Regions from separate parts of the Absiella sp. AM09-50 genome, predicted to be linked through region 2. Evidence: a T-box and tRNA genes for the amino acid it is inferred to sense, from the RefSeq annotation. Region 2 holds a T-box; the other holds one or more tRNA genes.
What was found. The T-box of region 2 lies ahead of ileS (isoleucine--tRNA ligase). A T-box ahead of a tRNA ligase gene usually reads a tRNA of that ligase, here a tRNA-Ile.
Positions count from the first base shown of each region.

Region 1: it encodes a tRNA-Ile, which carries the amino acid that the T-box ahead of ileS (isoleucine--tRNA ligase) is inferred to sense. The anticodon was not compared.

Region 1 is NZ_QVFI01000002.1:16,765-22,179, forward strand. Features, by position in the region: gene DW114_RS02395 (hypothetical protein) at 1-1,630, opposite strand, end outside; gene DW114_RS02400 (hypothetical protein) at 1,639-1,986, opposite strand; tRNA gene DW114_RS02405 (tRNA-Ile) at 2,045-2,118, opposite strand; tRNA gene DW114_RS02410 (tRNA-Trp) at 2,311-2,384, opposite strand; gene DW114_RS02415 (hypothetical protein) at 3,262-3,462, opposite strand; gene DW114_RS02420 (DUF6618 family protein) at 3,878-4,441, opposite strand; gene DW114_RS02425 (hypothetical protein) at 4,557-4,934, opposite strand; gene DW114_RS02430 (hypothetical protein) at 4,936-5,274, opposite strand.
Region 2 is NZ_QVFI01000009.1:101,296-128,098, reverse strand. Features, by position in the region: gene DW114_RS09980 (prepilin-type N-terminal cleavage/methylation domain-containing protein) at 349-894, opposite strand; gene DW114_RS09975 (TrmH family RNA methyltransferase) at 989-1,717, opposite strand; gene DW114_RS09970 (P-loop NTPase fold protein) at 1,860-4,700, opposite strand; gene DW114_RS09965 (hypothetical protein) at 4,809-5,678, opposite strand; gene DW114_RS09960 (hypothetical protein) at 5,696-6,034, opposite strand; gene DW114_RS09955 (PHP domain-containing protein) at 6,024-8,387, opposite strand; gene DW114_RS09950 (hypothetical protein) at 8,687-8,920, opposite strand; gene DW114_RS09945 (hypothetical protein) at 9,154-10,122, opposite strand; gene DW114_RS09940 (hypothetical protein) at 10,620-10,841, opposite strand; gene ileS (isoleucine--tRNA ligase) at 10,960-13,689, opposite strand; T-box leader at 13,725-13,942, opposite strand; gene DW114_RS09930 (DivIVA domain-containing protein) at 13,939-14,403, opposite strand; gene DW114_RS09925 (hypothetical protein) at 14,838-15,389, opposite strand; gene DW114_RS09920 (ATP-binding protein) at 15,400-16,674, opposite strand; gene DW114_RS09915 (RNA-binding protein) at 16,835-17,593, opposite strand; gene DW114_RS09910 (cell division protein SepF) at 17,597-17,998, opposite strand; gene DW114_RS09905 (PRC-barrel domain-containing protein) at 18,082-18,324, opposite strand; gene DW114_RS09900 (SigB/SigF/SigG family RNA polymerase sigma factor) at 18,368-19,147, opposite strand; gene sigK (RNA polymerase sporulation sigma factor SigK) at 19,278-19,988, opposite strand; gene DW114_RS09890 (NlpC/P60 family protein) at 20,051-20,839, opposite strand; gene DW114_RS09885 (hypothetical protein) at 21,028-22,080, opposite strand; gene DW114_RS09880 (GNAT family N-acetyltransferase) at 22,091-22,723, opposite strand; gene DW114_RS09875 (SigB/SigF/SigG family RNA polymerase sigma factor) at 22,804-23,529, opposite strand; gene spoIIAB (anti-sigma F factor) at 23,507-23,944, opposite strand; gene DW114_RS09865 (anti-sigma factor antagonist) at 23,941-24,258, opposite strand; gene DW114_RS21505 (hypothetical protein) at 24,372-24,527, opposite strand; gene DW114_RS09860 (D-alanyl-D-alanine carboxypeptidase family protein) at 24,574-25,752, opposite strand; gene DW114_RS09855 (GNAT family N-acetyltransferase) at 25,857-26,429, shown strand; gene DW114_RS09850 (helix-turn-helix domain-containing protein) at 26,446-26,803, opposite strand, start outside.

The DNA of each region.
Region 1 (5,415 bases), on a different contig from region 2:
GATATTCAAAGCTAAATGCAGTAAGATCATCCATAGCCTTGCCTATATCAGTATTACTGGAATACAAGCCTTTCTTTGGATAAACAATATTATTGCGAATATAACCCTGGTTATCTTTGATACGCTGTTCTTTGTTTTGACTAGAGAACTTTTCTATAATCGTACAGCCGAAATATCTCCGCTGCTTCAACTTTTCTTCTATTACATACTTAAGTGATGTATCTGTATTGTTCTCGATTACCAGATAACTAAGTTGGTGTTCAACTATCTTATCTGCGATATCGTCATACAATTCATCCATTGACTTCTTTTTATAAAGCCAATCCTTTACATAATACAAATCATCATACTTGTATAAGATAGGCATTGACACATAGTTCTTTCCTTTTCTTGCGGGATCCAAACTAGCATATCTAACAACTTCTTTTGTAACCTCTGGAAACGTATCCCATTGTTGTAAATTTGCCCAGTCGAATTCCAGTCCTTCAGGAGATATAGGATCTTGCTGATACACACACATCCAAAGAAATCTACTCATATGAGAACGTTTCTTTTTCAATGCTAATGACGAATATCGTTTAGGACATGTAGATTCATCATTTTCATCAAGTGCAGGTATACCAATAAAAACTGCTGTTCCAGTTTTTGTAAGTTCAGTGTATTTATATTTATCACTAGGTACAAGTTCATCATCTTCCAATGCACGATCATACATAACATTTAGTAAATCTGTGTCCGCCCACATCGTTCCAAGTAACATGACTTTTAAGTTATCTCCATCAGCACGAGAACTCCATGTGGATTCATAACGGTCAACCATTTTCTTATGTAACGTCTTGTTATAACTCTCTGAATCATCTTTTAGCAAATCATCTATCATCAAGATATGAGCACGTTTTCCAGTTGATTGCCCTTCCCTTGTAACAGCAAACAGATTATATTCATCTTCACTGTCAGCCATACAAAAATGATATTTTGTAGCACTTCTAAAAATATTATCTCCTTGGTATTTCTGATACCTTGGGAATATTTCTCTGAACGCTTTTGAATTGATGATTGCTCTCGTCTGATTAGTTGTAGTAATACATAGATCATCTGCATATGTGATACGTAATATCTGTATGTTCGGGTTATTACCGCAACTTTGAGCAACAAATAGATTTCCAAAATATGACTTTCCCATTGAAGGCATAAGAGAAGCACGCATCATGTTTAATTTATCTGAAACAGCAAATATATCAGCATAATAAAACATGGTTTCAACGGTTTCCATTGTTTTATCCCATACTTTTTTATTTTTGTATTGCTCTATGTACAAAGCAAAATTTTTAAGTATACGCCTTGATGATAAAGCAAAGTATAATTTATGCAATGCATGTAAATCATTTGCTAACGATTCACTCTTGGTCTTTAATATTGCCTCTCTAAGTTTTGGCATTATTACAGTATCAGCTAATTCACATATCCTATGCTGTTGTTTAACGTTATTAATGGATTCACAATATTCATATTGCAAGATCATTGCATCATAAAGATTAGATGCGACATTATACATCAGTCTTACATTTGAAAAATTGGTGCGAAGAAACACCATTTTGTATTCATATACTAATTTTGATACATCTTGCATCATCTTACCTAAAAGTCAAATGTTGCATCTTCATTAGGTTCTGGTTCAGGAATACTATAAGGGGTGTTTTCTTCAATTTTTATTCCAACAACAACGATATTACGTTTTCGCTGAATAAACAAAATATCTTTCACAACTACTTCATCATCAGGCAACATTGGGAGTTCTGAAAAAATGCGAACGTATATAAATCCAGTTTTATTCTTTCCATCCGCCGATTTGTTTAAATCTAAAATTTGTAACTGCTGATACTTGCCAAATTCATTTTCGCCATATCCGACATTCTCACTTTTTTCAGGATCGTCCTTGTACAACATATTTGGTCTTAATTTTATCTTAGTACCTATTTTAATCATAATTCCACCTCGTTTCTCATCACTTTGCGTTTATATTTTTACTGGCTATTTCAATTAATGGTCGTGATACCTTGAATTGAACAAGAATCAAGCGCTTATAAGGCACCCGCTCTGCCATTGAGCTATATCACGATGTTTGCTATACAGACAAGGCGATATGTACTGTATAGCTTTTTTGTATTTTGCAGGACTTTTTTTGATTGTAAAAGTAGATTGGAGGATACACCGAAAGGAAAAACATGAAAAACCCTTTTGCCTGCCACATCACTCTATTATGCGAGTGAAACCATAGTTGAAATCTAATCTATGATGTCATATCTTATTTGGCATACCCACTCGGACTTGAACCGAGAACAACAGTTTTGGAGACTGTCATGTTACCATTACACCATAGGTATAAATAAAAAGGGAGGTTCTCTCCCTGTTGCTGTGCGTATAGCACACTTTGTTGAAGATTTTAAACCATCAGAACCCAGTCTCTTCTTTCGTTTTTTTGTGCGATGGCCATAGTTGATCGTTCCCCTGCACACGGTTATGGAACTGCCTATAGAAATAAATTAAAAAAGGCACCCAATTGGATGCCCAGCAAATAGGTTCATGTAGAATTTCCTACCGCTAACGTTTTGCAATCTTTTAGGTGTTGCTACCTAGTTGAAAATTCAATACCTAGCAGGAACGTACCAGATACCAAACACGAGCACGCGGATGCTCTTTACGTAAAAATGGAAGCGACCTTTTTAGCCACTTCCATCTTACACGCGTATTATAGCACACTTTTGTCAAGATTAAAAGTATACTTTTTACTTTTTTTGGTGCGATATATCTATTGATATCTACCGTTTTATGGTTAAAATCAGAGATTTAATGGTTTCAAAATGCTGAAATATACATGGAATTGAAATTTTTTTCGTGTGGAATGGTGGGGTAAGTAAGCCCCCATGCATTGATTTGAAATAGGGGTGGGGTATGCTTGTATCTATAATATAAGCTGTATCAATGTATCTTAAACGTTCGTATATGATACAATAACTAAACTATGTTAATAAATTGTACCATAATAACCACGTTTAATTATGTGATAATGACCTTATTATATTTATTTGTACGTACATATTGTGATGTGAACTGTTCTTACTCCATCCATTTCCTCAACTCTCAAACTCTCATCCTCTGTATATATCCAATACTAGAGTATATTATATAACACATAACATAACAATAACATTAATGATTAATATACATAGTAGTTATAATAAACATATGATATATACTACGTCATAGCCACATACCACGACCATATGCCACCATACAAGGCACCGTATTTAATGACCTAATACAAATATATACATAGATACAAACAACGCCTATAATGACCGTATGACCTATCATACCACCTACCACTATACATGCACACATAAAAGCAACTTGTATCATCATATCATACACAAATATAATGTAATCAACATATAACATCATCTCCATACCACTACTATATCATCATAGCACCTATAAACATTGCGTATAAGACCACATACCACAATCACATGTATAAACTCAAAGATATATTTAACATTGCTCATATCAATCAAAACCATGAAATACAAAAAGAATAAGAATGAATCAATATTTATAAAAACATAATAAAAGCCAGATCAATTTTAATAATCAATCTGGCTAATATCTATTTATATCCATCATCTGTGCTTTAACAATCCAGTGAACAATCCTACTATGCCACCTAATATACTGCTGATCAATCTAATTATAAACACTCGATTTATACCTCCTTTACATGGTACTATATATCCAATACTACATAGTATTTATAAATATACTATAACATCAATAACAATAATAATAAATATACTATGTAGATTTAATAAACTACGTTTTAATGCCACCCATCTAATGTCAGCGTTTGACCTGTACCGTCTTCCCATCCATCATTGATTGGGTCGGCTCCGTGCAATATATCAAATATACAGCTTGCCATATCATCCGTTACGATACAACCTAAATGTTCGTTATCATCGTTATAAAATTGAATGATTTCATAACTATCTATGATTGCATAATATTCATCAAATGAATATACTTCATATAAATAACTATCTAAATTCTGTCTGATTTCTTCTATTCTTTTCATTTTTTCATCCTCACTTAATTTCTCATTTTTCATTTCTATTTCTTTATTCATTTCATCGAACGCCGCGATCACAATTGCTATTTTATTCCCTACTTCATAATTATTCAGCGCCATGCCTATTTGCTCTTCGTTGTAATGCACATCGTCAAATCCTGCTAAATTGCCACTTACGCCATGATTAATGATTGCAAACCATCCACCATTTATGTGGGTGCCATAGATTACGAGATAATTAGAGCCTTCGTAATCGATTGATAACTCTTCTCTTGCTGTTGCTTCATAAACGTACGTTAAATCATTTTCTTTCATCTTCAATTCTCCTCTTTTCTGCCTTTTCAAAGGCTACTTCTAACATTGTTCTGGTTATTCTGTACATCACGTAAATAAATATGATGTTTTGTGTTGGGATCATGTTTTTTTACTCCTATAATTTCTTAAATTCTTCAAACTTCCAAATATGTTTTTTTGCTTGTTCTATGTTTTTATAGAGTTGAGCACCTAATTCATGCGCAAAGTCTAACCCTTTTTTTTCTAGTTTTTGAATTGTTTGCAAGTCTATGTTTCTCACATCTTCATCATTATCATTACATGTACAACAAGAGCCATATTTAATAGACGGGATATATTCCAAATAAACATTAAACCCGAATAAATAGCCTTTTTTGATATACAATAGATTTTGTTTAGGTGTTACAACAAAAAACCAGTCATATTCTCTATTATCACTTGCGTATATTTCATAACCATATTCTTTTAATTGTAGTAATTCGTGTTTCATTTGTTCATATTCCATTTTTGACATATTACTTACCACCTTTCAAATTTGGGCATAAACCCAAGCCACCATCAATTCGTGGCACACGTCTAAATGCTTGTCTATGTATACATTCCTTGTTATCACAAATTGTACAATCACATTTTACAAATTCTTCATAAGACATTTTCCATGATGTATTATTTTCAAATTCTTCTCTAGTAATACCGCCATTAAATTTAATAACTAGCTGTTCCGCTTCATCTAATGTTTTACAAAACTTCCCATTTCCGCAATAATTCCAATTTTTACCATCAACGCTAGTTAATATTTGTACGTTGTATGGATATTCACTATTTTCAGATTTAACGATTCTTGCTTTATTCATGTTCTTTTCCTCCTTGCCTCATCTTGGCATTTATTAACTGATCAGTATTTATTTACGATGTAGCAAGGTGCGTTTTATCGTCCGTGGTGGGTTGCTCGCTCCCTTGCTACACCCATATAATAACACTTTTGTTATGTTTGT
Region 2 (26,803 bases):
ATTTCTATAGTTGTTTACCCATTTTTGAAAGTTTTTTCATTTTGGTACTATATACACTAAATTTGTGATAATATTGTGACAAAACCCATTATTAGGTTAGTAAAGCGATTACAAAACGGTTTTTATAAGAGAAAATGGACTAAATATAGAAAATTGATAAATATTTTGAATAAGTCTTTATAAAAAGATATGTAAATTTCTATTATAATAGCCAATTAATTTTAATATTTAATGACTATTATACCAAATCTAAACTCCAGCATTAACTTTTGGATACAGAAATGCATATTTACATAGATATAAATTTCAAACAATAAATTCTTACATATATTCACTGTTTTTTTATTCTCAGAAGAAATCACAATACCATTTTGACGTTTGATCTTGTAACTCAGGGCCATAGTCATGAAACAGCTTAATTTCATCATTGCTTATCATAACCACATAAAAGCTTTCATTTGTTTCAGCATTAATAAAACAAAAACCTATTTTTGATATATCATGATTATATATATCTCGTTTTGGATCAACGGTAGACTCTTTATTTAATCCATCATAGTAAATACTAAGGGACTGCAATTTGTATCCATCAATATCATTTTCTTTAAATTTTTTTATTAATTCACTTGTTATTAATTTAGTAGTTTCTGTATTGTTTGTAGTTCCTTCTATTGGTTTTCCCTCCAAGCCATATTTTCCAAACATTTCAATTGCATACGATTGTGCTTCAAGAAACATAGGCCTAACTTGCGCTTGATATTTAGCATCTTCCGCCTTTTTTACATAACCCATAATACTAGGAATTGTTATTGCTAACAAAATTCCAATGATTAATAAAACTACAATAATTTCAACTAGTGTAAATCCGTCGTTGCGTTTCTTATTTCGTAACATATCAATCACACCTTTCTTAAAACAATTACATTATAATTTAAAAAAATTCGTTTGTGTACTTTTGTGATGTTAATATGAACATTATTATATTTTTTTATCTAAATTCATACATACAAATACCTGCTGCAACAGCAACATTTAGTGAGTCAAAGGTTTTCATTTCAATAAATACCTTGTGATCACTGTAATCTATGACATCTTTACTAACTCCGTTTCCTTCGTTTCCAAAAATCAATGCACATGGTGTTTTCTTTGGTGTTTGTTGAAGGGGTGTTGCTTCATGAAGGGATGTTGCATAGAGTGTAATCCCCTGCTGTTTTAATTCTTGCAACAGTTCCATGATATCTCCACGAATGATAGGCATATGAAATAAGGCTCCTTGAGTGGAACGTATGACCTTTTCATTATAGACATCTACGGAATGGCTGGATAACACAATACTTGTGTATCCGAACGAAAAGGCTGTTCGGATGATCGTACCAACGTTGCCAGGGTCTTGAACGTCGTCTAGTACGATGACTTTGTTGCCAAAGTCAATGGATGATATATTAGGCATATGGCATACTGCCATGATGTAAGTGCCAGATACACTGTCACTTAGTTTCTTTAAGATATCTCTTGTAACTTCGTATGTTTCATAAATTGGAAACATATTTTCTTTTCCTTGTTCTATTAGGATACACTCTATTAGATTTGCTTTATGTGCTTCTTCTATTAGGTGTTCTCCTTCTATAAGAAACTTATGATCTTTATCTCTATGTTTCTTTTCTTTATATTTACTCCATTGTTTTACTTTTGCATTTGTTAGGGATGTGATTTCCATATTGATACCTCACTTGTTTTGTTCTTATATAAGTATAAAGGATTCTGAGAAAAAATCTATAGAAAAGTAAAAATAAAAGAGAAAACATCAGGAATTTAAAAATTCTTGATGTTTTCATTTTCCATTCATATAACTAACTACGCTAAGACTCTTTACAAAATTTAAAAACAAACACCTTTAATTGCTCAATTATATTTCTAGAATCTTTATCTTTTGGTATATCTAATTCATAAACAATATCAGATGCTTCTGTTAACAAATTACATATTCTTTGTTTTCTATCTTTAAACCATTCTGGATTTTCTTCCATTTTCAAATTACATTTTAATGCTATTTGCATTAATAATCGTGAATAATCCGATTTATAACCCTCTTTTTTTGAATTGATTAGTTCAATTAATGTTTCTAATCCTTTTTCTAAACTCTCTACATTTTTAAACAAAGAAGTTTCTTTTAATTCATAATGAATTAAATCAAAATAAGTGTTCTCTTTACTTTCTTTCTCTTCATGACTAAGCTCTAATGAATCATTAATATTTAGCCACAGACGACATGTTTCAAAAATTTGATTCAAAGTTCCCTTATAATTATCCAGATCACATTTTAAATTTTTATAATTCTCATCTTGTAATTTAACCATACAATCTCCATAATATGTTACTATACATTCAAACTTATTTTTATCGTCTATAGCCTTGTTTTTAGCAAATTCAATATCTAGTTGGCATAGTACACTATATAATTCGCTTATATTTGTAACATCTAATCCACCCCATATTTCCTTAATTTCTCTAATGTTAAAGAAAATACATAATATATTTCTTAAAAAATGACTATTATCCACAATAACTCTTCTAATAATTAAAGTACTATACGCTTTTATAACATTCTTTTCTTGGTTTGATAATTCTAATCTAGTTAACCATCTAATTAATTGACGTGATATATCTAGCAATTGTGATATTTCTAATTCTAGAATCATTGATTGTCTTGATAAAAGCTCAAAAAGATTTTCTATAAATTCTGTTCTAAAATCAAAATTGTCATTCTTTTGTGTTTTGCAGATTTCTAATATTTTATTAATATCGTCATATGTCTTAACATATTGAATATATGAAGATATTTCTTCTATTTCTACGGAACCTTTTTTGAGTTTATTTAAATACTTTTCTCTTTCAGTATTAAAATTAGAATAATCAATATCATCTGCTCTAAATAATAGTTCATCATAAATATTGCAGTCTTCTGTAGAAATGGATAAGTCATTTGTTGTTAAAATATTTTTTATATGATAATTATCATATTTTTTTAAAAAGTCTAGATAATCAAAGCAATTTCTTATAGTAACATATATTTCAGGTAAAAAATGCTTTAAAAACTGTACGTTCATAATATATATAAGCCAATCTTTATTTCGATATGTTTCACTATATATATTTTCTATTTCTAATTCTATATTTTCAATAGAGTACTTTAAGGATTTTAAAAAATTTTTCACTTTTCTGATATTTTTTGTATTTCTCATTACATAATTTAATAATTCATTAAGATTTTTCTCTATTTCTTCTGCTCTTATTTGTTTAGATTCACTTGTATCATCTTTGAATATTTTGTCTTCAAAACCCGTAAAATCTTTGATATCTTTTTTAATATTTTGTACAATTTCACTTTCTATCGTTAATATCATTTTTTCTATTTCTTTCGTATGTCTTCCTTTTTTCAATGTTTCATTGATTTTGTCAAAAAAACCTTTTTTAAATATGTAACCTATAAAATATTGCACTATTTCTATATATTCAATCTCGCACAAATCTAAAGTAAAAGAAACGTATTTTTCCAAATAATTAACATCATATTTACTCAATTGTTCTTTATCAACTAAAAAAATCGTTTTACAATTAGTTATATTCGTACTTTCTCGTAATACTTTAAATATCTTATCTTGATCTTCATCTTTACATCTATCTAAATCATCAATAATTAAATAAATTGTTCTATTTAATTCACCTAGCTTATTATTGATATATTCTTTATCACTTTCATCTGATTTCAAAACATAGTTAATTATGAACTGATTTAAAACCTTAAGTTTACTCTCTTTTAAATAGCTGAAAAAATATTTTTCAACTAAAGCTTCATTCTCAATAAAAACATTATTTTCTTTTAAAATTTGTATGATTTTTACAGAAAGAGTTCTCATAATCTGATCAACACTTTTTTCGCTACCTACTTCTATCCAAATGAATATATCATTTGATGTTTTTTCTTCATTATTTGTTACTTCTTCTTTATTCGTTAATTCTTTCTCTAAAGCCATTACAAAACTTGTTTTTCCCATCCCCCATTTTGCATTAATCATAACAGCATAGGGTTCTTTTATTTGATCTTTTAGTATTTGCTTAAATTTTTTTAACTGTACCTGTCTTTTATAAATTAATTCAGGATTTGGAAAGTCAGATTCTTTTAGTATTTCATTTGTTTTTTTCTTTTTTATTGATTCTTTTTTATAATAAGATAAATCATCTAAGAAGATAATCATACTGATTAAAACTAAAAATTCTGGTAAATCTAAACTTGAACTAACACTTAATAAAATTAATTCTAAATAAGATACGATACACAACCACCTTATAGATTGTAAACAAATTATATCTTTAATTCCGAAAATCAATAACCGAAATATCAGAAGTAATACAATCAAAAAAACAGCACCGAAAAATACTAATGCATTAAAGTATTCATAATGATTTTTTAAAATATTGATATTAATAATATTTCCTAAAATAAAACTTATAAAAACAATTACAACTGAATTGAAAAAATTATGTAAAGCTTTATTAATCAAATACTTTCTTTTAACCTTATCAGTAAATGATGAATTAATACAGATTATCCCTATTATAAAGATCAATAAAGATAAATGTAAAAAAATGCATTTATTATCAAAATATAATGATAATAGACCTTCTAGAAATTCCTTCATAAATAATCATTCTCCTGTACAATTTATTTCGCTTAAAAAGTTATCAATATGATTTTGAGTTAGAATTGTTTTCTGTTTATTTAACTCATAGTCATTTTATATAAAATATTAGAAACTTATTACTGCTTGAATATATGCGACCAATACACTTATCAATATAGCTATTACTCCTAATACTGTAGAGTAATACAATTGCTTCTGGCTTTGACTTCTATAAAAAAATAATTTGTATTCATGTTTAAACCATATGTATCTTTTTTTTAGCTTTCTTTTAACAATTTTCTTTATCAAAATCAAGATAGAATAATAAGCAGAGGAAATAACTCCTATCAAAATAGCTGCATAAATTTTTAAATGTTGATTAATAAATATTATAAATTCATCTGTATATAATGGTATTATCCATTCGTTAATAGTTTGTGATGAAAATATTGCTATCAGTAAAGTAAAAACAATTATTAGAAAATTTATTATTCCTACATTTATAAGATACTGTAAACTGTCTAAAAAGTTAGCACTTTTATCAATAAAATCTAAATTAACAAAGTTTTTATTAATCTCTTTCTTTACGTCAATTAAAAAATATTTGAATCTTTCATTTTCCTTTTTTAATGGAAATTTTTCTTTTTCGATAATTTTAATATAATTTACTATCGAATTTTGATAAATTGCTTTATTATTTTCTGCCTCCTCATAGCTGTTATAAGTATCATCCCAAAACAACTGATATGCTTGTATTATTGTACAAAAAGCATCATTTAAAGAATTGTTCAAAGTTTTAGGATTTTGAAAAGGATAATTCTTTAAGTCATCGGTTTTTATTTTTCCTAAATTAACCGTGCTTTTTCCTTCACAAATAACTTGTAAGATAAATGTGTGAAATTTATATATCCACCAAAAAGATTTTTCTACATGTTCACCATCAGCAAGAATCATTCTTATCAAATCACTTTTTTCTTTAATTCTATCATAATCCATATGATATCTCCAAGTAATTAATCATTTTCTTCATTTTTAATTTCTGATGTATCTAGTTTTTCTTTTTCAAGTCTTAAAGCTTCAGATTTAATATTTACTTCTTTAACCACATTATCAATTAAATCGATAGTGTAATTAAATAACCTTCTTGTGTCAGTACTTTCTTCACTAGTCTCATCCAGCTTTTGTTTAGGCTGAATATAATCATTATCAATATTATAATTAAGTAAATCATAAATATCCTTTGCATTAATACTTTTTGATTTATTATCTATAATGATTTTCTTATCTCCATTACTGATTTCAATATTTTTCTCATTAGTAATCGTGATACCTATTTTTATATTATTTATCATATCGTTTCCACCTTTTCCTAATTACTTCAACACCACCATCTAAAGTATTTGCTACTTCATCTAGAATGTTTACTTCATCATCAATATATTCCAAAGCTCCATAAGATACTTTTAAATTATTGTTTTCGTCATTTTTCAATACAATGACATTATCTACATCTAAATTTACAACCAATTCTGGTTTATGTGTTATGAATAAAACTTGTTTAAATTCTACCATTTTCCTTAATATACTAATTAAATCTGTAGAGATTCTGTTTTGTGAAACATCATCTCCAGGCTGATCAACCAAATACAGCTTTATCGTACTATCCTTTGAAAATATATCCAAATAAATTAATGCATTTTTTCCAGGTGAGTTACCTGTTGATATATCATCTTTATCTAATAGAATAACATTCTCAATCTTTAAAATGTTTTTTCCAATATATTCCTTTACACATTCTTTGTATGATGTTTTTATATCCTTACCTTCCTTTTTAAATGGATCAATTTTTGCATTACAATTTTCATCAAAGTTGTCTAAATCAATATTTTCCAAATATGATATTTTTCCTTTATGACTAAAAGGATACATTAAGGCTTTTTCAATAATATCTTTTGTGATATTTGATGTTACTACTCTTGTAACAAAATGATATTTACCAAATTGATTATCTGCTTCTTCAATATTGATTGTCTTGAAATTTTCTAAAACAGTTGGTTTCTTTTTATTATCAGTTTCTATCATGCCAACTATTTTAGAAGTAAAATTTGAAATATTCTTTTTAAATGTATTGATTTTATTTTCTTGTGCCTGTGCAGTTTTCGCTGCTTCATTATCAAATGATTCAGTTACAGAATTAATAGTAGCAATGATTGTTTCAGTAACCTTTTCTTGAAATTTCAGATTATTGTATTTTTTAATCATCTTGACTAAATTCTGTTCAACACTTGATAGATATTTTTTATCTTCATCTTGTAATAATTTTTCATTTTTTACTTTAGTAATACTGTTTTTTGCTAATTCAATAGTAGAAATTACTTTTGCATAATCTTTAGCTGTATATGTTAAATCAGGGATTACCCTCAGACTATAGCTTACATCATCTATCTCTGCTGGAATCTCTAATGAATAATCTAAATCCAGAAGTTTTGTCTTTTTTTCTTGATTAAATTCAATTAATTTAAGTACATTATTAATATAAGCATCAAGTTCCTCATTATGTATATCCGTTTTTAACTCTTTAAATTTATCAGTAAAAAATGCAATATCTTTTAAATTAGATTTACGTTGAAATAAATCTCGAATATCTCCTTGGCGATCAAATTTTATTCCATTTTTCATTTCACTTTCAAAAGGAGTGATTTTTATTTTTTTCTTTTTGCAAAATTGCTTGTAACCATTTACTTTTGAGGCTGGCTTAACATCTTTCAAATCTGAACTATAAAGATATTCAAAAAGTAAACTTTTTCCAACTGAATTGTCCCCAATCACAACATTAATACCAGAAGATAATTTAATAACTTCTTCCTTACCATTTGTCTCTATTTTTATTTCTTTTACATATGGTGCATTTATACTAGAGTATGCTGTACTTAATCTATTTGGTTCAGTTAAAGCCATTGCCAACCCTCTGAAACTAGGTAAACTTTTCATATATGTATATTTCATCTGACTTTTATCAGATGGCTTTTGGGCTGGATAAACAGTCCAATCATGGCAATCTGTACCTGTTATATATCTTAAATTTCTCAAGTCTTTTTCTTCTCTATAGTTGTTTAAAATACCTTCAACTTTACCACTTCTGAATTCTACAGCATCAAAATAATCATAGTCTATAATTTTATCAAACTCTTCTTCCCCAATACTAGATAAGTTTACATCTTGCTTTCTTGCTTTTGGGCTACATTTTTGATGAGCAATGACAACAACATTTAAATCTATTTTAGATAATATTTCCTTAAACGTTGATTTTTTATAAGCATTATTATTTTCATTATCAAATTGATATTTTGTAACAATTCCTTCGATTTTAGCAATTTTTTCTTCTTGTGCATCATCAAAAATACTAATAACATGTACTCTATTATCAGATATTTCAACGTCAAATTCAATTCCAGGTAATACTTTCAAAAGAGTTTTGCATTTGGACATATTACTTTTCATAGCTTTGTACATGTCATAACTAAAAGCGTTATGATCAGTTATAGCTATCATATTGACTTTTTCTTGTTCAAGTTTTTCCATTAATATAGGAATATTCTGAATTGTATTTTTAGAAACTAAGTCTTTATCCTTTTTACTATAAACACTATGAATATGTAAATCTAGTTTAACCAAATCATGAACAATTTTTTTGTTTTCTTTCATAGAAATTTATATCCTTTCCTGCAAGTCAATGTTACCCCTTACATCACGTATCTATCATATCACGTAGTCAATACAAAATTTAAAAAAGTTCAAAAATGGGATAGGGCGACTCTATTTATAGTAAATTTCTTTGGCTATTAGCAAATAGTTGATATATAAAAATAAAAATTTTAATTTTAAAAAGCTCTCAAATACTTAATATTTTCGAATTAAAAGCTCATTAATACTTCTCGTTTTATATAATAATGAAAAAGATATTCATTTAGGTGTTTCTTCTTTAAATGAATATCTTTATTAGATTAATTTTTCTTTTCTATTTCATTGATTACAGCTTGGCGGATGTCTTCTGGAATATCTAATATATCTATTGCTTCCATAACATTAATATGTTTTTTTATCATTAACTTCTTTGTATATTCTACAACGCTTAGAAACCGTTCTTCTGCTTTACCTTCAAGCTTACCTTCTAATTTACCTTCTAGTATACCTTCTTCTTTCGCTTCTTTACGGATACCTTCACTTAAGTTACACATTTGCATCACCTAACCCTTTTAAAAACATTATAGCTATCTTTCATTATTTGTCCATCCAACTATAATGTATATTATCTGATATTATGATTTAATATATAATATTAATAGTTTTATTTATATTAAAACACTAATTAATTTTATGCAAAAAAGCTTTTGTATTTTGCGTTTTATACTTAGATGAAAAAAAGATATTCATTTAGGTGTTTCTTCCTTAAATGAATATCTTTATTAGATTAATTTTTATTTTCTATTTCATCAATTACAGCTTGGCGGATGTCTTCTGAAATTTTCAACATATCTAATGCTTTATTAATTTCAATATTACCAGTTTCCATCAAGTTTTTGACATGCTCTACAGCGCTTAGAAACCGTTCTTCTGCTTTTGCTTCTTTACGGATACCTTCACTTAAGTTACACATCTCAGCCACCTCCTGCTCTAGATCTTCTGATACTAGTATACCATAATTTTCTATAAGTTGTCGCTTTATTTCATCTAGTGGAAGATTTGAATTGAATAATACATTCAATAATTTCATAGAGTCATATTCTCCATCATTGTAATCATCATAACTCTTTTTTAGATAAATCATGATAACTTCTATCAAATCATAATGACTTACTGGACTATGCCATTCTTTTCTCAAACAAGTTTCCGTTAGTTTGTATGAATTCACAACATCATCTTTTTCTTTTATATGATTCATACAGATCCATAAAGAATACACCTTTTTGATGTCTAAATAATTGGTATGTTGAAAACCATATTTTGCGTTCTTTTGACCTGCTAAGATCCTGCAGGCATGATACACACCTCTTGATATCAATGGATAATGTCTTTCATCATCGCCCTGTGCTTCCATGTTTATCAGAAATCCTATGATTTCTTTTTTAGCTTCTACCTTCTTTGTTGGAAGTTTCGCAAAGAAGAATACATCATAGCGTATTTCTGCGCCAATAACAGCGATATCCTCAAGGTTTAATCCCAAAAGTTCTCCATTTCTTTTGATGTACTCCATTCCTTTGATTGGCTCAATACAAGCTTCTATTTCAGGTATTGGCATACCCATATATTCTGGTATTTGATCATGCATGATAGATGCCAGAATAGATTTAAAAGCCAGGATTTTTTTACAATATTCATCATGTGCTTTTCCCGGTTCTTTCGTATCAATGGTTGATACTAGTTTTAGTCTATTATTCATAAAGCGCCTCCTTTTCGTGTAATGTTTTCCATTATACATGCATTGTATATAAAATTCTATACATAATTTTAATAAAGTCAGAAAAGCACAAATAATTATATTTTTACAGTAAAATCTTAAAGTAAATCATGATTGACAAACACAGTAATCTATGTCTTAATATGAAGCGTTTTCTTAAATCAAATCATTTCTGAAACATTTACCTCTTGGTATATTTTGCATTGCTTATAAACCTTCCTTCTTTACAGATACATTCACTTAAGTTAAACATTTTCATCACCTGCCCCTTTTAAAAACATTATAACTTCCTTTCAATATTTGTCCATCCAACTATAATGTATATTATTTGATATTACTATTTAAAATCATAATATTATCAATTTTATTCACATTAAAATACTAATTGATTTTATGTAAAAAACTTTTATATTTTATACTATGATGAAAAAAAGATATTCATTTAGGCAGTCTAACCTTAAATGAATATCTTTATTCGCTTAATTTTTCTTTTCTATTTCATCAATTACAGCTTGGCGGATGTCTTCTGAAATTTTCAACATATCTAATGCTTTATTAATTTCAATATTACCAGTTTCCATCAAGTTTTTGACATGCTCTACAGCGCTTAGAAACCGTTCTTCTGCTTTACCTTCAAGCTTTCCTTCTAATTTACCTTCTTCTTTTGCTTCTTTACGGATACCTTCACTTAAGTTACACATTTTATCACCTATCTCTTTCAAGAATATTATAACTTCCTTTCATTATTTGTCCATCACATGATAATGTATATACAAAAAAGACTATAGAAATATGGATTCCTATAGTCTTCTGGATATATTAACCTTCTAATACTTCGTGACAACGATCACATAAGCCATCTTCTCTTGAAGAATCAGTAATGTTCCAGCATCTTGGACATACTTTTCCCTCACATTTTTCTACTGCTACCTGGCATACTTCATATGCTGGTAATTCATCTACAGAGAAGCTTACTTTTGATACGATCAGCCATTGGTTGAATTTGTTGCCACAGTAATCTTCGATCAATTTACGATCTTCATCAGATACATTTACCATTACATGTGCTTCTAATGATTTACCGATAACTTTTTCTGCACGAGCTGTTTCTAGTGCTTTGAAGATATCTGCACGAATTGCCATTAAACGAGCCACATCTGCTTTGATTGCTTCTGCGTTATCAATGACAAGGTTTTCTTTGAAGCTTCCTAAATGGATACTTTCTGCTTCTGTGTGGAAGAAATCATTTACTTCTTCACATGTATGAACAAGGATTGGCGCCCATAGACGTAATAAGAAGTCTAATGCATGATACAGAACAGTTTGTACCTGTCTTCTTCTTGGAGAATCTTTCTTTTCAATATACAGGATATCTTTTGTGTAATCCATATAGTAAGCAGATAATTCATTGGTCATTAAGTTTGTTAACATACCAGTGATATCCGCAAAACGGTATTCTTGATAAGCTTTGATTGCTTTGGTATTTGCTTCATTTAATAGCACTAAGATATATTGATCTAATGCTGGTAATTCCTTCACATCTACCAAATCTTCTTTTGTGAAGTCTGTTTCTGGATTGATGTTTGCTAACATGAAACGGAATGTATTACGTACTTTACGATATTGTTCAGAAATCTGTTTCATGATTTCATCAGACATAGAGCAGTCTGCCTGATAGTCTACAGAAGTAGCCCATAAACGAAGGATGTCTGCGCCATATTTCTTAGTGATTTCACCTGGTGCTACAGCGTTCCATTGAGATTTACTCATCTTCACACCTTTGCCATCCATAACGAAACCATGGCTTAATACCTGTTTATATGGAGATTGTCCATGTACAGCTGTCCCAATGATCAAAGATGAATTGAACCATCCACGATACTGGTCACTACCTTCAAAGTATAGATCAGCTGGATAACCTAAGCCTCTTTCCATCATAGCACCTGTGTGTGAACTTCCAGAGTCAAACCATACATCCATGGTATCTGTTTCTTTACGGAAGATTCCATTTGGTGAACCTGGGTGGCTGTATCCTTCTGGAAGTAAGTCTTTTGCTTCTCTTTCAAACCATACATTTGAACCAAATTCTTTGAATAATTCTGCGACATGATCAAATACGTTTTGATCCATGATTGGTGTATCATCTTCTGCATAAAAGATAGGAATTGGTACACCCCATGCACGCTGACGGGAAATACACCAGTCACCACGATCGGCGATCATGTTATGCATACGCTGCTGTCCCCACTTTGGTATCCAGTCTACTTTATCAATTTCATTTAATAACTGTTCACGAATCTTATCGATAGATGCAAACCATTGTGTAGTGGCACGGAAGATAATTGGTTTCTTTGTTCTCCAGTCATGTGGATAGGAGTGCGTAATGAATTCAAGTTTTAATAAAGCACCGATTTCATCCAGTTTTTGTGTCACTGTCTTGTTAGCATCATCTACATACTGACCAGCAAGCCATTCGCCACAATCTTCCATCATGCATCCATGTTCATCAACGTTACAGTATGCTGGTAAACCATATTTCTGACCTACAAAGAAGTCATCTGCACCAAAGCCTGGAGCTGTATGTACACATCCAGTACCTGCATCAGCAGTAACGTGATCACCTAAGATAACCAAAGATTCACGATCATATAAAGGATGCTGACATGTGATCATTTCAAGTTCTTTTCCCTTAAATGTTTTGATGATGTTTTTCTGCGTTAATCCAAATTTTTCCCATAACGCATCAACAAGCTCCTGAAGAACTAATAATTTGCCTTTTTCACTTTCAACAAGTGCATATGTATAATCCTTATTCAAACAGATTGCTAAGTTTGCAGGGATTGTCCAAGGTGTTGTTGTCCAGATGACAAAACTTGTATCTGTATCTAAGATTCCTTTACCATCTTTTACAGGGAATTTCACAAAAATCGTAGGACTCTTGATATCCTTGTATTCAATTTCAGCTTCTGCAAGAGCAGTTTCACTGGATGGACTCCAATATACTGGTTTTAATCCTTTATAGATCAAGCCATCCATTGCCATCTTCCCAAAGATTTCAATCTGGTGTGCTTCAAATTCTTTTGTTAATGTGATATAAGGATGATCATAATCTCCTACCACACCTAAAGAAAGGAAGCCTTTTTTCTGTCTTTCTACCTGTTCTAAAGCATAGTTGTAGCAAAGCTTTCTAAAATCAGCCAGTTCCATTTCCTTACGGTTATATCCAAGCTTCTGGATAGCTGTTTCAATAGGTAAACCATGTGTGTCCCATCCTGGTACATAAGGCACCTTGTAGCCAGCCATAAAGCGGTTACGGATGATGACATCCTTTAAAATTTTATTTAATGCATGTCCTAAGTGGATATCTCCATTTGCATATGGAGGACCATCATGTAAAACGAATGCTTCGCATCCTTCTCTTTTTTCTAACATCTTTTCATAGATGTTTTGTTCTTTCCAGCGCTGCTGGAAGTTTGGCTCTTTACTTGGTAACTTTCCACGCATTTCAAACTTGGTATTTGGCATTAATAGCGTATCTTTATATTCCATCGTTTCTTCCTCCTTCATAAAAAAAACGCCCTTACTCTAAGGACGTTATTCACGCGGTACCACCTTAGTTCATATCATTTCTGATATGCACTTTCAACACGTAACGTGTGCTAAACCCGTACTTCCCTACTAACCATTCAGGAAATCTGCATCGAAAAGTGATTTTTTATTACCCTTCCTACAGCTTTCCACCAACCAGCTGCTCTCTATCAGTACCTGTAATAAAACATGTCTTTTCTGTTCACGCATTTACAATTCTTTTTTCAAAAGATCCATGTTGGGAATATTGGGTGTTTCAAATTCATCCAGTGCAGCTTCCAGTTGTCTTAACTCATCCTTCATGCTGCCTTTTAATTCATTTGCCTCATTTCCCAGTCTGGCAATATCCAGCAATATGCCCCTTGCCATGATTAAAGACTCTTTCACGATAGCATCTGCATTTTTCTGTGCTGTATCTACTACCATATTTGCTTCTTTCATCGCAATCCTTGCCATCTCTCCAGCTGCCTTCTCACGAATCGCCAGATTTTCCATGACCTTGTTATATTCCTGTTGTTTTTCAGCCAGTTCTTTTTCCATTTCTTCTACCTGTTTCAAAAGCACTGTTTGCTTTTTCTTCAGTTCTTCGTTTTCATTACTAAGCAAGGATATATAGTCATCGACCTGGTAACGGTTATATCCATTTTTCATCGTATCGAATGATTTCTTGTCCATAACATCACCTTTCGTCCTCACCTTCGGAAATAAGCGGCTTAATTCACAAATGGAAATAGCATTATTATTATGTCATAAATATGCCACTTCTTCAAGGGATTTTTGTGAATGTCATTGTATTTTTCCAGCTTTTTTCATTATTTTCCAAAATCATTCCTTTTATATGACATTCATTTTCACTATGATCATATGAAAGGAATATCCCCCTCCAGCTTTGAGGGTAGTCATGGGGGTAGTTTTGGGGGTAGTCGCATTAAACTATGAAGCAGTTTAAATGCGACTTATTTACATAAGAAAACTATGTGATGTAGAATATATGTCATTGTTTTCTTCTTTTTCTAATATGAATACCTCAAAGGTATATTCCTTTCCATTCACGAATATTTTTTTATCAAGAAACTTCCTTATTGTTTCCAAACTAATTAATTTTAGTTTCAATATCTGATCTTTTTTACTAATCCTTTTGGCAGATTTTTTTTAGATTCTTGCATTTTTGATAAAAATGTATGTATTTTATCTGAATCAAAGTTTCTTGTAACTAATGCAATAGAGAATTCATCTTCTTCAATTTTATCTTCTAGGAATACCTTGATAGCATGATAATACTTATGTGTATCATTAACTTGCTTAACAAACTTTTCAATATTTAAAGCAATAATTCTGTAATTATCCATATCTGCTTTCGTAGTATCTATACTAAACAAATTACGTTTTAAATCTAAAGCAAATGCTTTCATTTTTTTCTGTTGCTCATCAACGATAATAATAAATATGTCTATCATTGAAGCATTTTCTTTATTAACGATTGGTGAACGATATTCATGTGCATAGTATGCATACTGATTCCGTTGTAACACTATTTTTGAATAAAACACATCTAATCCGTCATCATGTTCTTCACTACATAGAATAGATTTTGATTCTCCTATTTTGTATAAAGTTCCTTTTATAATCCGATCATCATATATTTTTGCTTGTATGTTCATAGGCTGTACCTCAAAAAATAGCCTTTGCTTCTTCTATCAAATTTGAAACTGCATCTTCAAATTCAGTAAAAGAATAGCCAAATCGCTCGTTATATTCTGCTTGTTCAACAATACTTTTTCCATTATGTTTTTCAAAATTATATACCAGTACTTCGGAGTCAATCAAAAGATCTTCTTGTTCTAAATGACATTGTTTTAATATATCACAGATATTTTCCTCTTGGTATCTTTTAGATAGCATGAATAAATTATTAATTTTGTTTGTGATATTATCACTGTGTGTAGAAATGATGATACGTTTTCCTTGATTGCATAAACGATTCAACATTCTAACCATTTCAAATTGCTTATGTGGGTGCAGACTCGATTCTATTTCATCAACAATCAAAGTTGTGTAGTTTTCTACTCTTGTTAACAAATAATAAAATGGTAATAATTCAGAAATCATGGAAGATGCAACATATAGTGGTATTTCAATATTTTCATTTTCAACTGGTGTATATGTCACATCAATACCTATGTTTAGCTTGCCATCCAATAAATGCTCTTGTAAGAAGATGATTAGTTTCTTATTTATTTCAGCGATATCTTCTCGATAATAATAACCTTGTAAATAGTTTAAATAATCATATAGAGGTGTAGTCAGTGAAGTTCCTTTACTCATAAGATTTCCTTTAAATTTGTCTGTTGTGACATTCAAAAAATATTCTTTATATAGTAGTTGTAACCCTGTACGAGCAGCTGGAAAAAAGGTAGTGTATAAATCAAAACCCGCTGCATTTAACAAAAGATTGAACAAAACTTTATAACTACTTTCTCCTGTATAAGTATGATAATACTCTTTATGATCATGTTGATCATCACTCACGTCAAGCATGTATCGAAAATTTGATTTGTTAGATTCCTTTAGTAAACAAAACAGAAATGCGTCATTTTCCTCTAAAACAAACTCTAATTGGCATTTTTCAATAGGGATTGATGTTTTGAAAATTGATAATATGATATCATCCAATTCTTGTTTTAGTTCTTCATTTAATCTTTCTTGCATATCATAAATCCTATTGGAATCAATTTTAATTTTATTAGATGATAAATCAGCATTGCTAAACTCATATTTTAATAATAAATCCGTTTGATTTAAAACTTTTTGTATAAATCCATAAATCAATTGCATAAGATATGTTTTCCCACTGTTATTTTCCCCAACAAAAACAATAAATTTTCCTAATTCAATATCTGCTTTTTCAATCTTACCAAAATTTGTGATGTGTATAATTATTTTCATAGACAACGCCTCCATTCTGGTCTAAGTATACCATAGAAAGTGAAAGAAAAATAATGAAATCAAAAATTTGGAAATTTCTTTATTTGGGTAGCTTTTTGGGTAGTTATTTGGATAGTTATTTTCATTTCATTGAAATGAAAAAGCCCGCACATAGCAGGCCTTACTCATATTTTGCGACTTCAATAACTAGATGATCTTTTTTTGTCTTGTTGGATACTTCTAAAAACTTAAAACGCCCTGCTTTTCGTATCGATATCACACTGCCAGCACTAACCGTTGTGGAAGCCTGCTGGTTTACGGTATGATTGACCTTCACAAGTCCTGCTTTGATAAGATCTGTTGCTTTGCTTCTGGACATATGTCCAAGTGTAGATACCATCACATCTAAGCGTAAGGAAGATACGATTTTGGTTTCATATTTTAATTTTTGTTCATGTTGAATAGGTTCATTTGTTCGCTGAAAATGAAGAGAACAGCGTTTGATTTTGGTTAAGTTGCAGGTGATATAATTTTCAACCATCTCATCACAGAAAATATAGATTCTGTCATCCTCAATGATAAAATCTCCAATCATATCCCGTTCAATGCCAATATGCATAATGGCACCTAAGATATCCGGATGTGATAATTTAGAGAAGGATGAGGAGTAGTTGGCTTTTAAACAGATGGTAGGAAAAGCTGGTTCTTCATCATCATATGGTAGAAATGCAAAACGTACACGTTCCGCATTTGGATAACCGCCATCCATACGATAAAGAATCTGTTTCCCACAGATACTTTGTGCAATCGATGCTTCTTCAGGCGTAAAAAAGGGAGTAATGCATATCCGTCTATAACGTTGCATCTGATCAATGAGATCATATAGGCGTTTTACGAATTCTTCATTACCCCGAAAATGTTGTAACTGATGCTGATTCATTAATTACTCTTCGTTTGCATCCAAACTGATTTCTCCATGTACTGCTACATTTTTAGGAGCACACAGAATAACATTATGACCAATTTTCTGGATGGTTCCATCCAGAGCGAAAATAACACCTGTTAGAAAATCGATTGTTCTTTGCGCATAATCTCTTTGCAGCTTATGTAAATTAATAACGGCTGCCTTGTTTTCTTTCAAACGTTTTGCGACTTCTTCTGCTTCATCGAATGAACGTGGTTCAAACAAAACCATCTTTGTATCACCTGATAAACGACTTACCTTTGATTTTGGCTGTTCATATTCAGACAGGACACGGTTATCTTCATCTTCCTGTTCTACTTCTAACACATCATCTTCATCCATTGGTGCAATAAATTCTTTAAATTTTTGACCGATGCTCATGTTGGCATACCTCCTATACGTTATCACTATTTTATCACAAAGTTCTGCATAGAAAAAGGCTTTTTCCAAAAGAAAAGTGAGATTTAGCTAAATCTCACCAAAATCACATCGCCCTGAATATTTTCAATTTCCTTTACATCGATTTCTATTTCTTCTTTACCGAAGAAAAAAGGAAAGCATTTTTTGATACAGGAACGTGGCGGACATGCGTAGATTGCATAAATCAGATAGGAGCACGGATCAAAAGCAAGATCACAAACCGTTCCTATCAATGCCCCGTTTCGTATATTGATAACCTGTTTCCCAACGATATCTGAATACCTCATTTGCCTCACCTAGTTTATTGTATGAGGAAACTTCAAATGTGTGCTAGTTTTCAATATCTTTTCGTAATGCCGCAATAGCATTTTTTTCAAGGCGTGATACCTGTGCCTGGGATATGCCAAGTTCATTTGCGATTTCTGTTTGTGTCATATCATCATAGTAACGTTTTTTGATGATATCCAGTTCTTTGCCTTTTAAATGCTTCAGGCTCTTTTTTAATGCCATCACATTGGATAATTTTTCAATTTCATCATGCTCATCTTTGATTTGATCTAACAGAAACAATTCATCCCCATCACTGTTATAGACGGGTTCAAAGATACTTAATACGGATTGGGTGGAATCTAATGCATCCACGATATCTTTTTCTTTGACTTCTAATACAGAAGCTAAATATGCTGTGGTTGGTTCTTTTTGATAGGTATGTATATATTCTTCTTTTACCTGAAATGCCTTATATGCTAAATCTTTTAGATGTCTGGATACTCTGATGACCTGATTATCTCTTAAGTAACGTTTAATTTCTCCCATAATCATGGGAACAGCATAGGTAGAAAAACGCACCTCATGTTTTAAATCAAAGTTATCTATGGATTTCACAAGACCGATACACCCTACCTGAAACAGATCATCCATGTTTTCACAGCGGTTATGGAAACGCTGAACGATGCTTAGCACAAGCTTTAAGTTCCCATTGATCAGGGTTTCTTTAGCTTGTAAGTCACCGTTTTGTAAAGCGACAAACAATTCTTTCATTTCTGCATTGGTCAACACTTTTAAAGTGGATGTGTTGATCCCACTGATTTCTACTTTATAACGACTCATTTCTACAACCTCCTAGCCTTGTGTACTAGGAGTTTTCCCTTGTAAAATTTATGCTATACACGTGTTTATTTGTAAGTAACTGGAAAGAGATATCACTTGACAAACAGGAAAAAACCATGGTGTTTTATCATCATGGCTCTGTTGCTTTTTTCTTCTTTTCATCTTTTTGAAATTCCCGATATATCTTCATAAAGGCCCTTTTTTCTATCCGTGATACATAAGATCGTGAGATATTCATGGTTTTGGCAATTTCTCGCTGGGTCTGTTCCTTTTGTCCATATAAACCAAAACGCTTGGTAATGATTTCCAGCTCTCTGGCATCGAGTACGTGAATGAAACGTTTAAGCTTGGATACGTTATCTTCTAACATCATATCATCAATGATATTATCTTCTGGCGCGGATATCGCATCAATGAGTGTAATCTCACTGCCATCCTTATCGGTCGCAATGGCTTCGTTAAGTGATACGTTTTGAAAATAGTTTTTAGAGCTTCGTAAATACATCAATATCTCATTTTCTATACATTTACTGGCATAGGTTGTAAGCTTATGCCCTTTTTCCGGTTTGAAAGAATCAATAGCCTTGATCAATCCAATAGTTCCGATACTGATGAGATCTTCTTTTTGTTCCTTACGGATATCGTATTTTTTTACGATATGGGCAACCAAACGCAGATTGTGTTCAATCAGCTTATTGCGTGCTTCTTCATCATGATCTTTCAATAATGCGATACACTTTGCTTCTTCTTCCTTATCAAGTGGTTGTAAAAAACTGTTGTTTCGTATATATCCAACATAACATAACGCATTTGACAGTAATTCAAATAATGTTGTTAACATTTCTTATCACCTGTTATCAGTATATGATAAGGGATGTGACAACATGCGACAAAAAAATCGGATTACACACGTAATCCGATTGGTGTTGATGCGCCTGGTAAATAGATGCCGGCGATAACAACGTTTGCACCATTGTATCCACCATGTACGACTTGTCCATTACCTACATAAACAGCGATGTGACTTTTACCACTGCCATTATTTGCATAGTATAATAAATCACCTTGCTGTAAGTTATCTAAAGAAACCTGTGAAGCGATTTGCAAGAAGTTGTCTGGTCCCATGATGTGATGTTCAACGATCGCATCGCCATCCTCTTCTTCTACTGTGATCCATGCGGATTTTCCTACTGCTTCAATACTTTTTTCTGCGACTTCTTCACACCACATGTTTGCACCTACATAAGATAATGCTGTCTGGGCAATAGGATTTGTAACTGCTTCCTGCTGAGGCTGTGGAGCTTCTTGTTTTTTGGAAGGAGAAGGCGTGCTTTCCTGCTTTGGCTGTGACTGTTGTGTCTTTGCAGGGGCCTGTGTTTGTGTTTCATTAACTTCGTTATTTTCCACAGCCTGCGCTGTTTCATTTGTTTGTTGTTCTTTTTCAACGGTTTCTTTCTTTGTTTCTTTTTTACTTGTTTCTGCTTTTGGTGTAGCTTTCTTAGCATTTTTCTTTGTAGTGACTTCCTGTACCTGTTTCATAATATCTTTAGTGCCTGAATCGATATTCGTCAAACCGATTGCCGCAACCTTAGTACTTTCAGCTGTTGTATTGTTATAAACGATACCACCACAAATCAATCCAGCGCTTAATAATGCGCATGTACTATATGTCAACATTTTAGATTTTTTCATCTTCATGTCCTCCTTGTTTTAAACTGTGTTTCTTACTTCCTACTCATACTATACACAAAACTTTGTCACACGTAAACCCTTTAGCCTACATTTTATGACCTTTTTGTGATATTAAATGCATTTTTAGCATTTATGTGACACAGCTGTGATTATTTAGATAAAAAAAGACAGTCATCTTTCTGACTGTCCTAATTCTCTAAAAATGAACGATAATAGATTTTAAAACTTAATTTTTCGTTCAGTTTTTCTAATGCAATCTTAAAACCGTCAATATCAAAGACTGCGACATCAATATAAGAATAATGGATACCAATTGCCCCGCCAATCGTTCTAGCTAGTGACATATCATAGAATAATTTATTGATTTCCTTTTCTAGCTGTTGACGTAATAGTGCTTCTTTTTCATCTTCATATAAGACTTCATAAAATAGATAGCCATATTCTGCGCCACGCTCTTTCATATCTTTACATGACTGGTATTCTTGATTTAACAATTCCTCCTGAAGTTGTGGATTGGTGGTAATGATCATCTTCATATCTTTACGAAGGGTTTCACTTGGCAGCTTTTCATCCAGTTTGTATGCCATATAAATAGTGGTAGGATCATGGTACTCGCTCCACTCTTCATCAATGATGATATCACAGATATCTTCGTAAAAGTTAGGTAAAAGACACACATTTTCTTCATCACTTGGTGTGTCAATGATCGTAATGCTGTTGATTCTTGCTTCCAGCTCCAGTTCTCCAATGAACAGCTCCAGCATATAAGCAACCAGACGGTTACGATAATCTTCTTCCATATCCTTTAATGCTTCACAATATACTTCAATATCCAGCATCTTTAATGCTTCATTGATTTTGTAATAGATTTTAAAGTCTGCCCCACCATAGCGTTTTCCTTTCACATCAATATAGCTGTTCATTGCTTTTTGTGATAATGGTGGCCGCCATGGATTCAGGATCCAGTTTTCTTTTAACTGTTCTGGTGCATCTTTCACTAATAAAGCGCTGCAAAATTGTACGTTCTTATCTCCACCGCTTGGAAATGTCATTTCATAGAAGCCATTTTCATTCATTTCCAGCTCCATCTTTGTGCCGACAATCGTCGCTAATCGATGATTTAAATCCTCTAGCAGATGATCTAATTCGTGTTGATCACCTTCTTGTAATGCCTGTTCAATAGTGCTCTGTACCGTTTCAAAATACTTCCAAAAATTTTGTACTCTATGTTTTAGATTCATATCTACACCTCTATTCATTTCTTATCAATAAACAATACTGCTTCAAATCATAATTGTCATGTGTAATGACACTCATCAATTTAAAGCCGGTTTCTTCATATAATGCCAGATTGTCTTTATGATGTGTTTCCATTGTCACATCAAACCCTTTTTCTTTTGCATCTTCACATACACGTGTAATCAGCATTTTAGCTAGTCCCTGTTTTCGATCCTCTTTTTTTGTATACATCAGATCAATATGATATGACTCATGTGTCACAAATTCTTTGACCCAGCGGCTGGTAAACATATCCCAGCACTTGATCACATGCCATATGACCTGAAAGGAATGAGTGGATATCAGCATGGGAATCATTTTCATATTCAGACTAAATAAACGCAGATGATATTTCCATGCGTTTTCAAGTGATGTATCATAGACCACCATCACACTGTGCAGTTCTTTACTATCTGCGATAAAATGACTGTATGGACGAATTGCAGCCAAGTAGTGTTTAAAGAAATACTTTACCAGGCGCCTTCTTGATTTTTTATATGGAAATACGGTTTTATACAGTTCATCCTCATAAAAATTCTCTGCCATTTCTTTATAAAGATTGGCAATTTCATAGTCATTTAATTCATATAAACCAGCGAATGACATTTTTTCACATCCTTATTCCTCGCCCTATTATATCATATTTCTTCGATATGTGTAAATTATGAAAAGAACGTCTTATGTAATTAAACATTCACTAGACGTTCTTTCAGCTTTTTCAATATTTTTTTCTCTAAACGGGATACCTGTACCTGGGAAATCGACAATTTTCGGGCAATATCCTCCTGCTTCATACCTAAATCATAGCGATAGTGTAATAGCAGCTGATCACGTTCTTCTAAGCGTTTTACTTCATTCTCCAAACTGACCTTCATCACGACATCTTCTTCTTTACGATTTTTCACTTTATCTTCTAATAGAATTGGTGAGCCATCGTTTTCATAGATGGTTTCATCTAAAGAATAAACAAACTGATTTGCTTCAAATGCCACGATTACATCGCCAACATCTAATTGTAAATCATCTGCGATCTCCTGATAGGTTGGCTCATGATGCAGCTGTTGAAATAGTTTTTCTTTGCTTTTCAGCATCGTTAAATAACCTTCTTTAATGGAACGGGATATTCGCATACTGCCATCATCACGAAAGTATCGTTTGATTTCTCCCATAATAATTGGTACTGCATATGTAGAAAACTTTACACCATAACTGACATCAAAATGATTCAGGGCTTTCATCAATCCCACACAGCCTATTTGAAATAAATCATCCTGGCTTTGTTTCGGTCGATGAAATCGTTTCACAATAGAATAGACAAGCGGTGTATTCTGCGCAACGAATTCATCTCTTGCTTTGTTGTCCCCTTGTTGAATCAGATGAATCAGTTCTTCATTGCTCCGTTTGATTTCCATGTCTGATCTTCTTTTTGATTTGCAGATCACATCCCTTTCCCGCTTCACTATGAATATGGAATTCATCCGCAAATGTCTGCATTATGGTCATTCCCATACCACTTCGCTCCAAATACTCTTTGCTGGTATACATTGGCTCCATGGCTTTTTGGATATCATCAATACCACAGCCATCATCTTTCACGTGGATATAGATATAATGCTCATCATAGCTGACTTCCAGCAGGATGATGCCATCCTCTACATTCTCATATCCATGAATCATCGCATTGACGACTGCTTCCGCTAAAATTGTTTTGATTTCCATCACATCTTCCATAGGAAGATCTAACGGCATTAAAAATGCCACAACTGAGGTTCTCGCAAATGCTTCATTTTCTAATTTACTGTAGAATTCCAGTTTCATTTTATTCATAGTTTTACCTCATTTCTTTCATGTCGTATGATCTGAAAGATGCCTGACATCTGAAACAGCTTCTCATTGGCATTTGACAGGTTGCATACCACCAAAGTGCTGCCTTTTCGTTTCAACTGTTTATATCGTGCTAATACAAATCCAATACCTGTACTATCAACAAAGGTCACTTCCTCAAAATCTAGTTTCACAATCGTTGGCTGGTATTGTTCTATCAGATCGATACAGATCTGTTTCAGATTGGTTACACTGAGATTATCTAAATCGCCAAAGAAATAGAAATACAGGATACCATCTTTAAATTGATGCTTCATGTTTTATCACCCTTTCACCTGGACTATCTTATCACTTTTTTATTTCGGCTTGTGGATATTCGACAAAGGTTGTCAAAAGCAGTCAAAAAAAGCATATCCATATCAGATATGCCTTAATCATCCTCTTCTTCATCATCTAAATCCCAGCTGTATTCTTCCATATAGCCAGCACGCTCATCTGCATCATGAGCAACCTTCAACAGGCTGTATAATAAGATGAACAATCCTGCCAATGCAAGAAATAAAACAATCCATGCAAGACGTGACATGATTCAACACTTCCTTTACTCCCATAGTATGTGTCGTTTTACCAATTTAACTATTGACAAATATATCCTCAAATGTTTTCATAAAAATATCCACAAAGTTTAATGGTACCACATCATGATCCACACCAATGGGTACCTGCATATGATAGCCATCAGACATCGTAATTTCCATTGTACCGATTTTCTTATTGGCTTTATAAGGCAATTGGGCATCGATCTTGATTTCTTTTTTGGTTTCTTTTGGCTGTGATCCTTTTTGATACACATAGGATACATCATCTAATGTCACAATACCAGCAGTGGCTGGCTTTCCATTTTCAAATTTTTTTGTTTCTATCTTTGTGCCTTTTTTATACAGGGTTGCCTGTTCATATTGTGAGAATCCATAATCCAGCAGTTGTATCATTTCTTTATTTCTTACCTTGCTGCTTGGCTCTCCCATGACTACACCAATTAAACGCAAACCATCTTTTTTGGCTGTTGTAGTAATACAGGATAATGCCTCTGTAGTAAATCCAGTCTTTAAGCCATCTACTCCGGGATATTGTTTTAACAGCTTGTTAGTATTGACCAGCCAGAATTTTGAGTCACTGTTTTCTCTGATATATGCATCATACGTACTGGTGATTTTCAACAGCTCTTCCCCGCCTTCCTTGATCAGGGCACGGGCAATAATAGCCATATCTTTTGCGCAGGAATAATGGTCTGGATCATGCAAACCGGTAGGATTCGCAAAGTGGGTATTGCTTAATTTTAAAGTTTTGGCTTTTTCATTCATCATTTCCACAAAACCATCTACACTGCCACCAACCTTTTCTGACATGGCAACCATTGCATCATTAGCAGAAGCGATACAGATACTTTTGATCATATCTTTGACGCTCATAGTTTCATTGACTTCAAGAAAAACCTGTGAGCCACCCATACTGGCGGCATATTCACTGGTGGTTACCGTATCCTCCCATTTAAGTTTTCCATCATGTAAAGATTCAAATATAAGTAATAATCCCATCATTTTGGTCATGGAAGCTGGATATAGCTTTTCTTTTTCATTGCGTGCATATATGACTTTCCCTGTTGTATTTTCACACAGATATACACCTTTTGCACTGGGAGCTAAAACATTTGTTTGTGGTTCTTCTTTCTTTTCAACACATTTGACAGGCATGGTAAGTACAGGAAGCATCATACATGCACATAGTATTAGTAGACATATCTTTTTCATCGTTATCAACCTCACTATAAGCCTATGTGAATCTTGTATAAATAAGAACAACTACCCGGTTGAAATTTCATCAGATATCATGTACCATGATTAACGAGGTGATCATGATGCAAAGTGATAAGACATGGGAATATCAGGGCTATCTCATGCGTTCTTCCAGAATAGAAGATATGGAAGAATATTATATTCAGGGCTTTTGTAGACAAGATGATGAAGGAATACGTATGACTGGCAGTAAAAATCATTACACGAAAGAGGAAGTTACCACATATTTTCAAAATTGTTTACATGATCCAAATCGTTATGATTTTTTGATTTTTGCTCCTGATGGCACCATGATTGGAGAAAGTGTCATCAATGAAATTGACTGGGAATCAAGAAGTGCTAATTTCAGGATATATTTATTTTCGCCAACGATGCGTGGCAAAGGTATTGGCTTCTGGGCAATTTGTACGACAAGAGATTTTGCCTTTGAAAGCTTACATCTTCATCGCTTATCTTTAAATGTGTTTGCTTTCAATGAACATGCGTATAAAGCATACCTGAAGGCAGGATATCGGGAAGAAGGCAGACTTCGTGATGCGATATGGGATAAAACGCAATATGCAGATGATATTTTAATGTCAATTTTAGAAGATGAATGGAAAGAAAGCCATAACTCTGATACACAATCGTGACAGAGTTATGGCTTTTTTAGCTGGGATAATAATTAATGACCATGAAGCTAGTCGTTATTTCCTTTGGATTGATATAGGTATGCGAGATAGAGGAATCAAAGGCAATGCTATCTCCTTCTTTTAAAATGAATTCACCATTTTCGGTATCCAATATAAGTTCTCCCTGCATGACATAAATATATTCTTGCGATTTTTCACTATGTCCAATGGAGCTATTGGATGCCTTGGCATCTAATTCACAATAGAATAATTCAAAGTTTCTAGTCGGTGTCGTGGTGTAATAACAATATACGCGATAGGCATTGTTTTCACTTGTTTGTTTGATGGTTTCTTTTCTTTGTACGATGGTGGTTTCATCATCTACGCCATCAATC